3 regions of the Hydrogenoanaerobacterium saccharovorans genome follow, and region 3 is predicted to be linked to each of the others. Evidence: a T-box and tRNA genes for the amino acid it is inferred to sense, from the RefSeq annotation. Region 3 holds a T-box; the other regions hold tRNA genes.
What was found. A T-box is a leader RNA that pairs with one kind of tRNA and senses whether it is charged. The one in region 3 lies ahead of pheS (phenylalanine--tRNA ligase subunit alpha), so its partner is inferred to be a tRNA-Phe.

Region 1 (3,270 bases), 100 kb from region 3:
TTTACAATTCGGAGGTGGAAACAGTTATAGACTTACCATCGCAGCAGACGATAAAAAAACGGAGCATGATTTAAAAGAAATAAATAAAACCGAAAATGAATACGTGTTTACGACTGATAAAACAATATCAAATCAGGCTATAGAGGTTGGAACAAAGGGTGCCAATGGCTTAACAATTAATAATCTCTGCCAGCATACATGGGAGCATGAAATAAGCGATGAGCTTATAAAAATAGTAGGTGTCGATAAATACGAACAATGGCGAGATGAGCATGCCAGCAGAACACAGTGTAATATTAACATATATAGCTTTTTGAAATTCTTTAATATTTCGCACAGTGAATTTATGGAAGCTTGTGGAAATGCGTTGAAAAATCAAGATCAATTACAGGCCATTATAAAGCAAGTGTATCCGGAAAAGCTAATAAATCAAGATAAGCCAACAGAACCCCGAACAACTTCATCCAAAGCAGAGGCTTCCAGTCAAGAAGAAGATGCGCAGAAGGAGATCCCTGATATAACAGGAGATGAATATCTTAAAGATGTTGAGCAGGGAATCATAGCTGAAATTAACGCAGAGCGGGAGTCATTAGGACTTAGCAAGCTGGAATACGATAAAAATTTACGCTCAGCTGCCCGTATTCGCAGCCGAGAACTTTATAAAAGCGGGGTTTGGGACCATACGAGACCTAACGGTGACCCGTGGCAAACGGTGTTAAGAGAGGATGTACCAATTAAATATGCTTCAGCAGGGGAAAATTTAGCAAATGTAGAATATAACGATCCACGCGTTGAACTACATACAGATGCTAATTGGTGGTTTGAAGAGTGGAAGAGTAGCCCATCTCATTATGAAAATATTTGTCGCGAAGAGTTTACGCATATAGGCGCAGGTGTTTATGTTGTTGAAGAAGATAATGGTATGATTGTAGCTTACGCAACAACTATTTTTGTAAAGTATTAATGGAGAAAGCGTACAGAAAAACCATCTGTGCGCTTTTTTAAGCGTAGTCTTGACTACTTTTTATTTTCTTCACCAAATTTTTTAATTTCTTCTACATTTTCATTGTTTGTAATTGGAATATTTGCTTGAGCATTCATAAAATCACGCTGAATACCTGCATAAAAGGTATATTCACTAACTACATCTTTTTTAGGGTCAATCCTTGCCCGATTGCCATGGAGAACTGCGTCCCCTTTGGGGTCAATTATCTTACGGTTACTCTTTTTTCGATTATCCATTAATTAACCATACTCCTTCTTGTTGTTTTTGATAACCTTATTTTACGTAAAATTGCTTTTATTATAAGAGGATTATAATGCTAAAATTTGAAGCTTAAATATAATAGTTAATTTTTGAAAAAAGCATTGACATTATCTGATATATATAGTATAATAAATTTCGTCGCTCGGGGCAAAGAGATAAATGATGTGGGAGCATAGCTCAGCTGGGAGAGCATCTGCCTTACAAGCAGAGGGTCACAGGTTCGAGCCCTGTTGTTCCCACCACATTTGGCCTGGTAGTTCAGTTGGTTAGAACGCTAGCCTGTCACGCTAGAGGTCGTGGGTTCGAACCCCATCCAGGTCGCCATTTTCTTTCTCTAAAGCGATATGCCTTTGTAGCTCAGTTGGTAGAGCAGAGGACTGAAAATCCTCGTGTCGTTGGTTCGATTCCGACCGAAGGCACCATTTGCGGGTTTAGCTCATTTGGTAGAGCGCCACCTTGCCAAGGTGGAGGTAGCGAGTTCGAACCTCGTAACCCGCTCCAACAAAAATAAAAGGCATTTAGTAATAGCTAAGTGCCTTTTAGTATATAATAGAATGTGGCGCCATAGCCAAGCGGTAAGGCAGAGGTCTGCAAAACCTTTATCCCCGGTCCGATTCCGGGTGGCGCCTCCAAGAATAAAAAGAGATGAACAGTATCTGTTCATCTCTTTTTATTCTTTATTTAATTATAAGTATATACCTTGAACAATTATATGGATATGTTATACTTTATATAAGCTGTACAAGGAAATTTGATTTGATTTGGGGAAAACACATGAATAATCTTGAACAATACACGAACAGGCGCACCATGCTTAAACTAACATGGCCAATATTTATTGAGATTGTTTTGCAAATGTTAGTAGGTAATATGGATCAGGTTATGGTGAGCCGATATTCACAAAATTCGGTCGGAGCTATAGGGAATGCTAATCAGATCATGAATGTACTGCTACTGACATTTAGTGTTATCAGTATGGCTACCACAATTTTAGTTTCACAATATCTAGGTTCAAATAGTTATCAACGAGTGGCCGAAACCTATACTATTGCCATCATTGTCAATTTGCTATTTAGTCTTATTGTAAGCGGAGTTTTAGTGGTATTCAATCAACCAATTTTTCAGTGGATGCATGTTCCGAAAGAACTTATGCATGAGTCAAGTCAATACATAAGTGTAATTGGTGCGTTTATATCTTTTCAGGCAATTTTTTTGACATTCTCTGCTTTTTTTCGAAGTAATGCATGGATGAAAGAATCCATGTATATCTCGGTAGTTATTAATTTGCTAAATATTTTAGGCAACACCTTTCTGATTCCCAAATCAGGCGTTGTAGGAGCGGCTATTTCAAGTAATATTAGTCGATTTGTTGGTGTTGTTTTGATTATTATCATTTTTATAAAAAAATCACATATTAAAATTTCTGTTCGATGGCCCAAACCGTTCCCGGTGAAGCAATTAAAATCACTGCTTGCTATTGGTTTGCCATCTGCAGGAGAATCTCTTTCATATAACTTTTCACAAATAGTAATTATGAGTTTTGCCAATACCTTTGGAACTATAACAATTAATACCAAGGTATATGCAGGCATGTTTGCAATGCTATCTTATTTGTACGCTTCTGCAATCGGCCAGGCACAGCAGATTGTTGTCGGGTATTTTATTGGTGCAAAAATGTTGGATGAAGCCTATCTTGGTGTGCGAAAAACATTGAATTCAGCTGTTAAAATATCGTTATTAATTTCAACAACATTATTTTTGTTCAGTAGTTATACATTCCGGTTATTGACTGATAATCCTGAAGTGATTTCATTAGGCAAAATAATTATGGGAATTGAAATTTTCCTTGAAGTAGGTAGAGCTGTCAACATCGTTTTAGTTCGTGCGTTGCAGGGGACAGGGGATATCCGATACCCAACCATAGTTGGTATTGTATGCCAATGGGTGATTGCGGTTGGAGGCTCGCTTGTGCTTGGCGTGTTGTTGGATATGGGACTGGTAGG
Region 2 (3,270 bases), 160 kb from region 3:
TCGATACACCGCTTGTAGAGGTTTATATAAGAAGATTTTAAGCTGCGATATGCTTCGAACACATGCTCATAATCTTTATTTGCATTGTAGAGTATGTCATCAAAATTCTCGACCACAACCTGCACAATCTCATTACAGATTTTATTATCACGTGCCATTTTGGTGAGTATCTCAATTGTTTTTTCTTTGCTGAAACTGTCCTTGTAGCTTCGTTTACCGCACAACGCGCTCATAATATCTGCAACTGCAACTGCCCGTTCGCTTAAAGTAAGGTCCTGCGCTGTCAATCCTCGCGGATAGCCTGAACCGTCCATTTTTTCGTGGTGGCGCACTGCTATTTTGCAAATTACCGGGTCAATGTAATCCTTTAGTATTTCTTCGGTTACCACTACATGATGCTTCATTATCTCCATTTCGGGGCGTGTAAGCTTGCCTGGATTTTCTAATATTTGAATTGGAGTTGAGATTTTACCTAGGTCGTGAAGCAATGCACCATAATAAACTGCATTTTTTTGAGGCTCTGTTAAATTGATTCGTTTTGCGATTTGCATGCTAATGCCAACCGTTAAAATTGTATGAGTTACCGTCGCTTCGCTGCGAAAGTCTATAACATAGACGAGCAGTTTTAAATAACGGTCCACCTCAGCAGGTGTGAAATCATAATGAGCCACAAAGTCAATTAATTCTTCAAGGTAACTTCCGTTTGCAATACGTGTAACAATATCGAATTGCTCGTTGGCTAAAAGGAAAAGTTCAAACAATTCTGCGCTGAATTTTTTTGGGGGGAACGACTTGCTAAGCGATTCATCAAATTGATAGCCGGTGTTTTTAAGATAGATGTCCAGCCTGTCCGCTAACGATATCATCATTGCAATCTCTTTATGAGTGCAATCTAAGTCTAAAATTTTATCATAATCTAAATGATGATAAAGAACCGCCTCTGCTAAATCTGACAGAGGTGAAAAATTATTTATAAACAAGTAGCCATATACGGAATGATCCCAAACACTTTTGGTTTCAAACTCCACTATATTATCTATCTCTTCGGTTTTATAAGCACCTATATCATGCATCATTGCTAAAAAACATATTCTTTGTATTAAATAATCGGAGCAAGTGCCCTGGCACTGTAACATTTTGCAAACAATATAAGCAACCCGTTCACCATGATCGACAAGCCTATGGTCTACCAAGTTGAGGGTTTTACGAACAATTGAGATAATATCTCTATTTTGCATTGCAATCATATGATACCTCCGTTGTCAGGGTTTTGATACACAAGTTGATAACAATTAAAAAAATTACCCTCCGAAACAGTTACTCGGAGGGTAATTTTGGAGGCGCCACCCGGAATCGGACCGGGGATAAAGGTTTTGCAGACCTCTGCCTTACCGCTTGGCTATGGCGCCACATTCTATTATATACTAAAAGGCACTTAGCTATTACTAAATGCCTTTTATTTTTGTTGGAGCGGGTTACGAGGTTCGAACTCGCTACCTCCACCTTGGCAAGGTGGCGCTCTACCAAATGAGCTAAACCCGCAAATGGTGCCTTCGGTCGGAATCGAACCAACGACACGAGGATTTTCAGTCCTCTGCTCTACCAACTGAGCTACAAAGGCATATCGCTTTAGAGAAAGAAAATGGCGACCTGGATGGGGTTCGAACCCACGACCTCTAGCGTGACAGGCTAGCGTTCTAACCAGCTGAACTACCAGGCCAAATGTGGTGGGAACAACAGGGCTCGAACCTGTGACCCTCTGCTTGTAAGGCAGATGCTCTCCCAGCTGAGCTATGCTCCCACATCATTTTCTTTTCTTTTCCTTAGCGACGAGATTTATTATACTATACCTTGTACTTAATGTCAATGCATTTTTTGAAATTTTTTCTTTTTTTCGACATAAACACTACACAAATCATAAAAAACCTTATAATTACTAGCTATTTGCGGCCAATAAACGAATGTCTTCGCTTGTAAAACGATACTTTTTATTGCAAAAGTGGCAGGCAACTTCTGTTATAGGTTGTTCGTCCGCCATATCATTAAGTTCTTGTTTACCCAAAGAAATCAGCGCTCGCTCTATACGCTCTTTACTGCAATTGCAGCGGTACTCAACAGCAGCTTCATCAAGCAAATTGGGGTCAAAGCCCTCCAACACTTTGAAACACACCTGCTCAGGCGTAGCACCATCGGCAATCATTTTTGAAATAGCAGGCATCTGATTTACATTTTTCTCAATCAAATCGATTTCTTCATCGGTTGCACCGGGCAAAAGCTGCACTAAATATCCTCCTGCCGCTTTTACGGTAAGGTTCGGATTAACAAGCACACCCAAAGCACAAACGGTGGGAATCTGCTCGCTTACAGCAAAGTAGCTTGTGATATCTTCGGCAATTTCGCCCGATACAATTGGAATTTGTCCCACGTAAGGCTCTTTTAAGCCAATATCCTTAATAACCTGCAAGCTTCCCTGTGTGCCCACGGCGCCCTTTACGTCAAGCTTGCCATACTGGTTGAGTGGCAGCTCTACAATGGGGTTCTGCACATAAACACGCGGGTTGCCGTGTGAATCCGATACAGCGATAACAGAGCCGGCAGGTCCGTCACCTGCAAGGCGAATTGTAATGGAATCCTGCTCACCTTTAAGAGCTGAACCCATCATAGATGCAGCGGTTGCGAGCCTGCCAATGGCTGCCGTTACAACAGCAGAAGTTTTATGGATCTGCTCCGCTTTAGCGACAATATCGGTAGAATCTATGGCAGTGCAAACAATGCCCCCGTTTGCAGAAATAGCTCGTACAATTTTGCTCATGTGGTTTTCCTCCGAATGCGAATAGATTTGGTATTATTTGCGGAAATGCCCCCGCGTTCAACGGGCAGTTTGCGCGTAACATAAATAAGCCTTTGTGTGGTATTTGTAGGGTCATTGAACGTATCATCGCCATAAACAGCTATTGTCTCAAGCCCTGCTGTTTTAATAAAAGCATCCATCTCGTTTGGAGTATAAGCACGTTCGCTAAAGCATTCGCTTTCGCGAAAATAGTGTTCTCCATCCTTAACAAAAAAGTCGAGATCAATATTAACAATATGGTGGTGTTTGGTGTACTCATTCTGCCACACACAGCAACAATCATCATTTTCATAAAAAAAAGTATTGCAGCCAAGTATTTCGCGGTGTTTGTATACTGAGTTTACATCAAAAATAAAAAGGCCCTCCGGTGCGGTGAACATAGCAACCCTGTTAAACGCCTGCTGAAGTGCTTGCTCGTC
Region 3 (3,270 bases):
ACGGCTGCGATTGCGGTGTTAATCTGCTGTGCTGCCTGCTTTGCATTTTGGCGTAGTTCGCCAAGAAAACCGGTACCATAAATTGCATCGACGATAATATCGACATTTTGCAACAAAACGGTTATCTTATCTATATCTTTAATCAAATCGAAAACTTCAATATTAAGTGTGCGTACAAGATTAATATTTGTAATTGCATCTTCGGTTCTCGGTTCGCCGTCTACCAGAATTACTTTCACGTTTGCACCCGCATTGCAAAGCAAACGAGCTGCAACAAAACCGTCTCCACCATTGTTCCCCTTGCCTGTATACACCAATATTCGTTTTTGGTTGGTATTTATTTTTCGTAAAATACTCTGCACTGCAGCTGCTCCTGCATTTTCCATCATATCATAGTAGGAAAGACCGCTTAGTGCTGCTGCTTTTTCAATTTGTTTCATTTGATCCGATGTGACAATTCTCATGGTTCTATACCTCCGTAACAAACTACAACCGCAGATGCATATTCTTTTGTATGGGTAACACTTACTGACAGTTTATATCGATTTTTTTGTACAATTTCAAGAATTTTGCCGCTTAATTGAAAATAAGGTTTACCAAACTCATCACGCAAAAGTGATATTTCGTTCAGAGCAAAGCCTCGTATCCCTGTACCCAGCGCCTTAGAAAGTGCCTCTTTAGCCGCAAAATTCACTGCCACGGTTTGAGGGTTTTTGCCGCGTTTTTCGAACATTTCTTGCTCTTGCGGTGAAAACACATGTTGCATAAAGCGTTGTTTTTGCATGCTTTTGGCTATGCGTGCCACTTCTATCAAGTCAATACCGGTTTGTATCATCATAGAGTTTCCCCTCTCGTAATCCTATTATAAAGTATAGCACAAAATTACAGATTGTATCAACGGAGGCAAATTGCTATTTGCTATTTTACGTGATAAAATATAGTTTAAGAAAGGCGGTCGGCATAATGAAAAAGAATCACAGAGAAGCGTGCAGTATCGGCATTATTGGCGGCGCAAACGGACCAACCGCCATCTTTATAAGCGGTATTACGAAAGAGACGAAACAGTTTATAATTGAGCAGTTGGGTTGGTGGAGAGGGCATTTATTTTTGATGAAACATCGGATTAAAAACATTTTTAATAAGCAAAAACCCAGAAAGCAAGATAATACCGATATTTAAATTTTTAAGGAAGATACAGTATGAAAAAACCAACGATAGACGAAGATGCACTGATTTTACAAGGTGCGGTAATAGTGGGTGATGTAACCGTAAAAAGCGGCTGTTCAGTTTGGTATAATGCAGTGCTTCGCGGTGACGTTGCCCCCATTATACTGGGAGAAGGCAGCAATGTACAGGATTGTTGTGTATTGCATGGCAACCACAACCAACCGGTAATTGTAGGCAAGGGCGTTACCGTTGGGCACGGTGCAATTCTGCACGGCTGCCATATTGGTGATAACACACTAATTGGAATGGGAGCTGTTGTACTAAACGGCGCAAAAATCGGGCAAAATTGTATTGTAGGTGCAGGTGCATTGGTTACACAGGGTACTGAGGTGCCCGACGGCAGTTTAGTAATTGGCAGCCCTGCAAAGGTAAAACGCAGTTTAAAGCAAGATGAAATTGAGCACAATACTGCATCTGCAGAGCAGTATAAGCAGCTTATGGCAAAGTATAAACAGGATAAACTGTAAATTGTTGTTGCAAAAGCATACTAACTGTGCTATATTGAATAGTAATAACGCGAAGACTGGGAAAGTAAGGTTCTTGTTATCCCTTGCAGAGAGTAGATGTCGGCGGCTGGAAGCATCTTAGGGATTGGGAAAACGAAGTTCGCCCACGAGCGGCGCTGTTGAAACTACTTAGTAGGCAGCGACGGAACTGCCCCGTTACAGGCAATCGTAAGTGTTTGCTTTGCCTATGTGTTAAGCAAAAATACGGGTGGTACCGCGGAAGTGCAAGCTTTCGTCCCTATTAACATAGGGGCGGAAGCTTTTTTTGTTGTTTAAATCCGCAAACAGTAGATATGCTGTAGCTAAGCTAAAGTAATAAACGGCACATATTTGAATATGGAGGTTAGCAAAATGAAAAATGCATTAGAACAAATCCGCAAAAATGCACTTGAGGCTCTGCAGGCTGCCAAAGATGAAAAATCGATGGATGAAATCAGAGTTAAATTTTTAGGTAAAAAAGGTGAACTGACTGCTATTTTAAAACAAATGGGGGGGCTTTCGGCTGAAGAACGCCCTGTGATGGGTCAACTCGCAAATGAAGTTCGCGGTTTTATTGAGGAGCATATCGAAACCCGCACAGCGGAGTTAAAGGCTGCTGCTGTTGCTGCACGATTGAAAGCCGAAACCATTGATGTGACCATGCCCGGCAAAAAACATACCTTAGGCAAACAACATCCGTTAAGTTTGGTTTTGGACGAAATCAAAGATATTTTTATGGGTATGGGTTTTGATGTTGCTCAAGGGCCTGAGGTGGAGTACGATTACTACAACTTTGAGGCGCTCAACATCCCGAAAGACCATCCGGCACGCGACACACAGGATACTTTTTACATCAACGAAAATATTGTACTGCGCACACAAACCTCCCCTGTACAAATTCGTACGATGGAAAACAGAAAACCACCCATTCGCATTATAGCACCCGGAAGAGTTTATCGCTCTGACGCTGTTGATGCGACACACTCCCCGCTGTTCCACCAAATTGAGGGACTTGTGGTTGATAAAGGCGTAACTATGGCAGACCTGAAAGGTACGCTTGAAATATTCGTGAAAAAACTGTACGGTGAAAATTCGGTTGTGCGTTTCAGACCACACCACTTCCCTTTTACAGAACCTTCAGCAGAGCTTGATGTGCAGTGCTTTGCCTGCCACGGCGAGGGTTGCCGCCTTTGCAAGGGCGAGGGATGGATTGAAATTTTAGGCTGCGGTATGGTACACCCGAAGGTACTTTCTATCTGCGGAATTGACCCTGAAGAATACAGCGGTTTTGCGTTTGGCATGGGACTTGAGCGCATTGTTATGCGCCGCTTTAATATTGATGATTTGCGTTTGTTCTATGAAAACGACCTTAGATTCTTAAATCAGTTCTGATTTGAAAATATTTTGGCAGAATCGATATATCTGCAAACAGATAACGTCTGCCTTATAAAAATCCCATAGATTTCGAAGGAGGATTTACAATGAATTTATCCATTAAATGGCTTTCTGATTATGTAAAAATAGATGCTGCTCCTCGTGCCTTTTCTGAGGCAATGAC

Region 1: it encodes a tRNA-Phe, which carries the amino acid that the T-box ahead of pheS (phenylalanine--tRNA ligase subunit alpha) is inferred to sense. The anticodon was not compared.
Region 2: it encodes a tRNA-Phe, which carries the amino acid that the T-box ahead of pheS (phenylalanine--tRNA ligase subunit alpha) is inferred to sense. The anticodon was not compared.

What each region holds. Positions count from the first base shown of each region.
Region 1 is NZ_RKRD01000001.1:1,434,597-1,437,866, forward strand. It holds gene EDD70_RS06700 (CAP domain-containing protein) at 1-964, shown strand, start outside; gene EDD70_RS06705 (hypothetical protein) at 1,018-1,242, opposite strand; tRNA gene EDD70_RS06710 (tRNA-Val) at 1,434-1,509, shown strand; tRNA gene EDD70_RS06715 (tRNA-Asp) at 1,515-1,591, shown strand; tRNA gene EDD70_RS06720 (tRNA-Phe) at 1,614-1,689, shown strand; tRNA gene EDD70_RS06725 (tRNA-Gly) at 1,693-1,768, shown strand; tRNA gene EDD70_RS06730 (tRNA-Cys) at 1,826-1,899, shown strand; gene EDD70_RS06735 (MATE family efflux transporter) at 2,042-3,270, shown strand, end outside.
Region 2 is NZ_RKRD01000001.1:1,702,427-1,705,696, forward strand. It holds gene EDD70_RS07985 (HD-GYP domain-containing protein) at 1-1,247, opposite strand, end outside; tRNA gene EDD70_RS07990 (tRNA-Cys) at 1,336-1,409, opposite strand; tRNA gene EDD70_RS07995 (tRNA-Gly) at 1,467-1,542, opposite strand; tRNA gene EDD70_RS08000 (tRNA-Phe) at 1,546-1,621, opposite strand; tRNA gene EDD70_RS08005 (tRNA-Asp) at 1,644-1,720, opposite strand; tRNA gene EDD70_RS08010 (tRNA-Val) at 1,726-1,801, opposite strand; gene hslO (Hsp33 family molecular chaperone HslO) at 1,937-2,812, opposite strand; gene EDD70_RS08020 (class I SAM-dependent DNA methyltransferase) at 2,809-3,270, opposite strand, start outside.
Region 3 is NZ_RKRD01000001.1:1,538,915-1,542,184, forward strand. It holds gene EDD70_RS07205 (NAD(P)H-hydrate dehydratase) at 1-464, opposite strand, end outside; gene acpS (holo-ACP synthase) at 461-838, opposite strand; gene EDD70_RS07215 (hypothetical protein) at 964-1,179, shown strand; gene EDD70_RS07220 (gamma carbonic anhydrase family protein) at 1,200-1,694, shown strand; T-box leader at 1,738-1,976, shown strand; gene pheS (phenylalanine--tRNA ligase subunit alpha) at 2,085-3,104, shown strand; gene pheT (phenylalanine--tRNA ligase subunit beta) at 3,194-3,270, shown strand, end outside.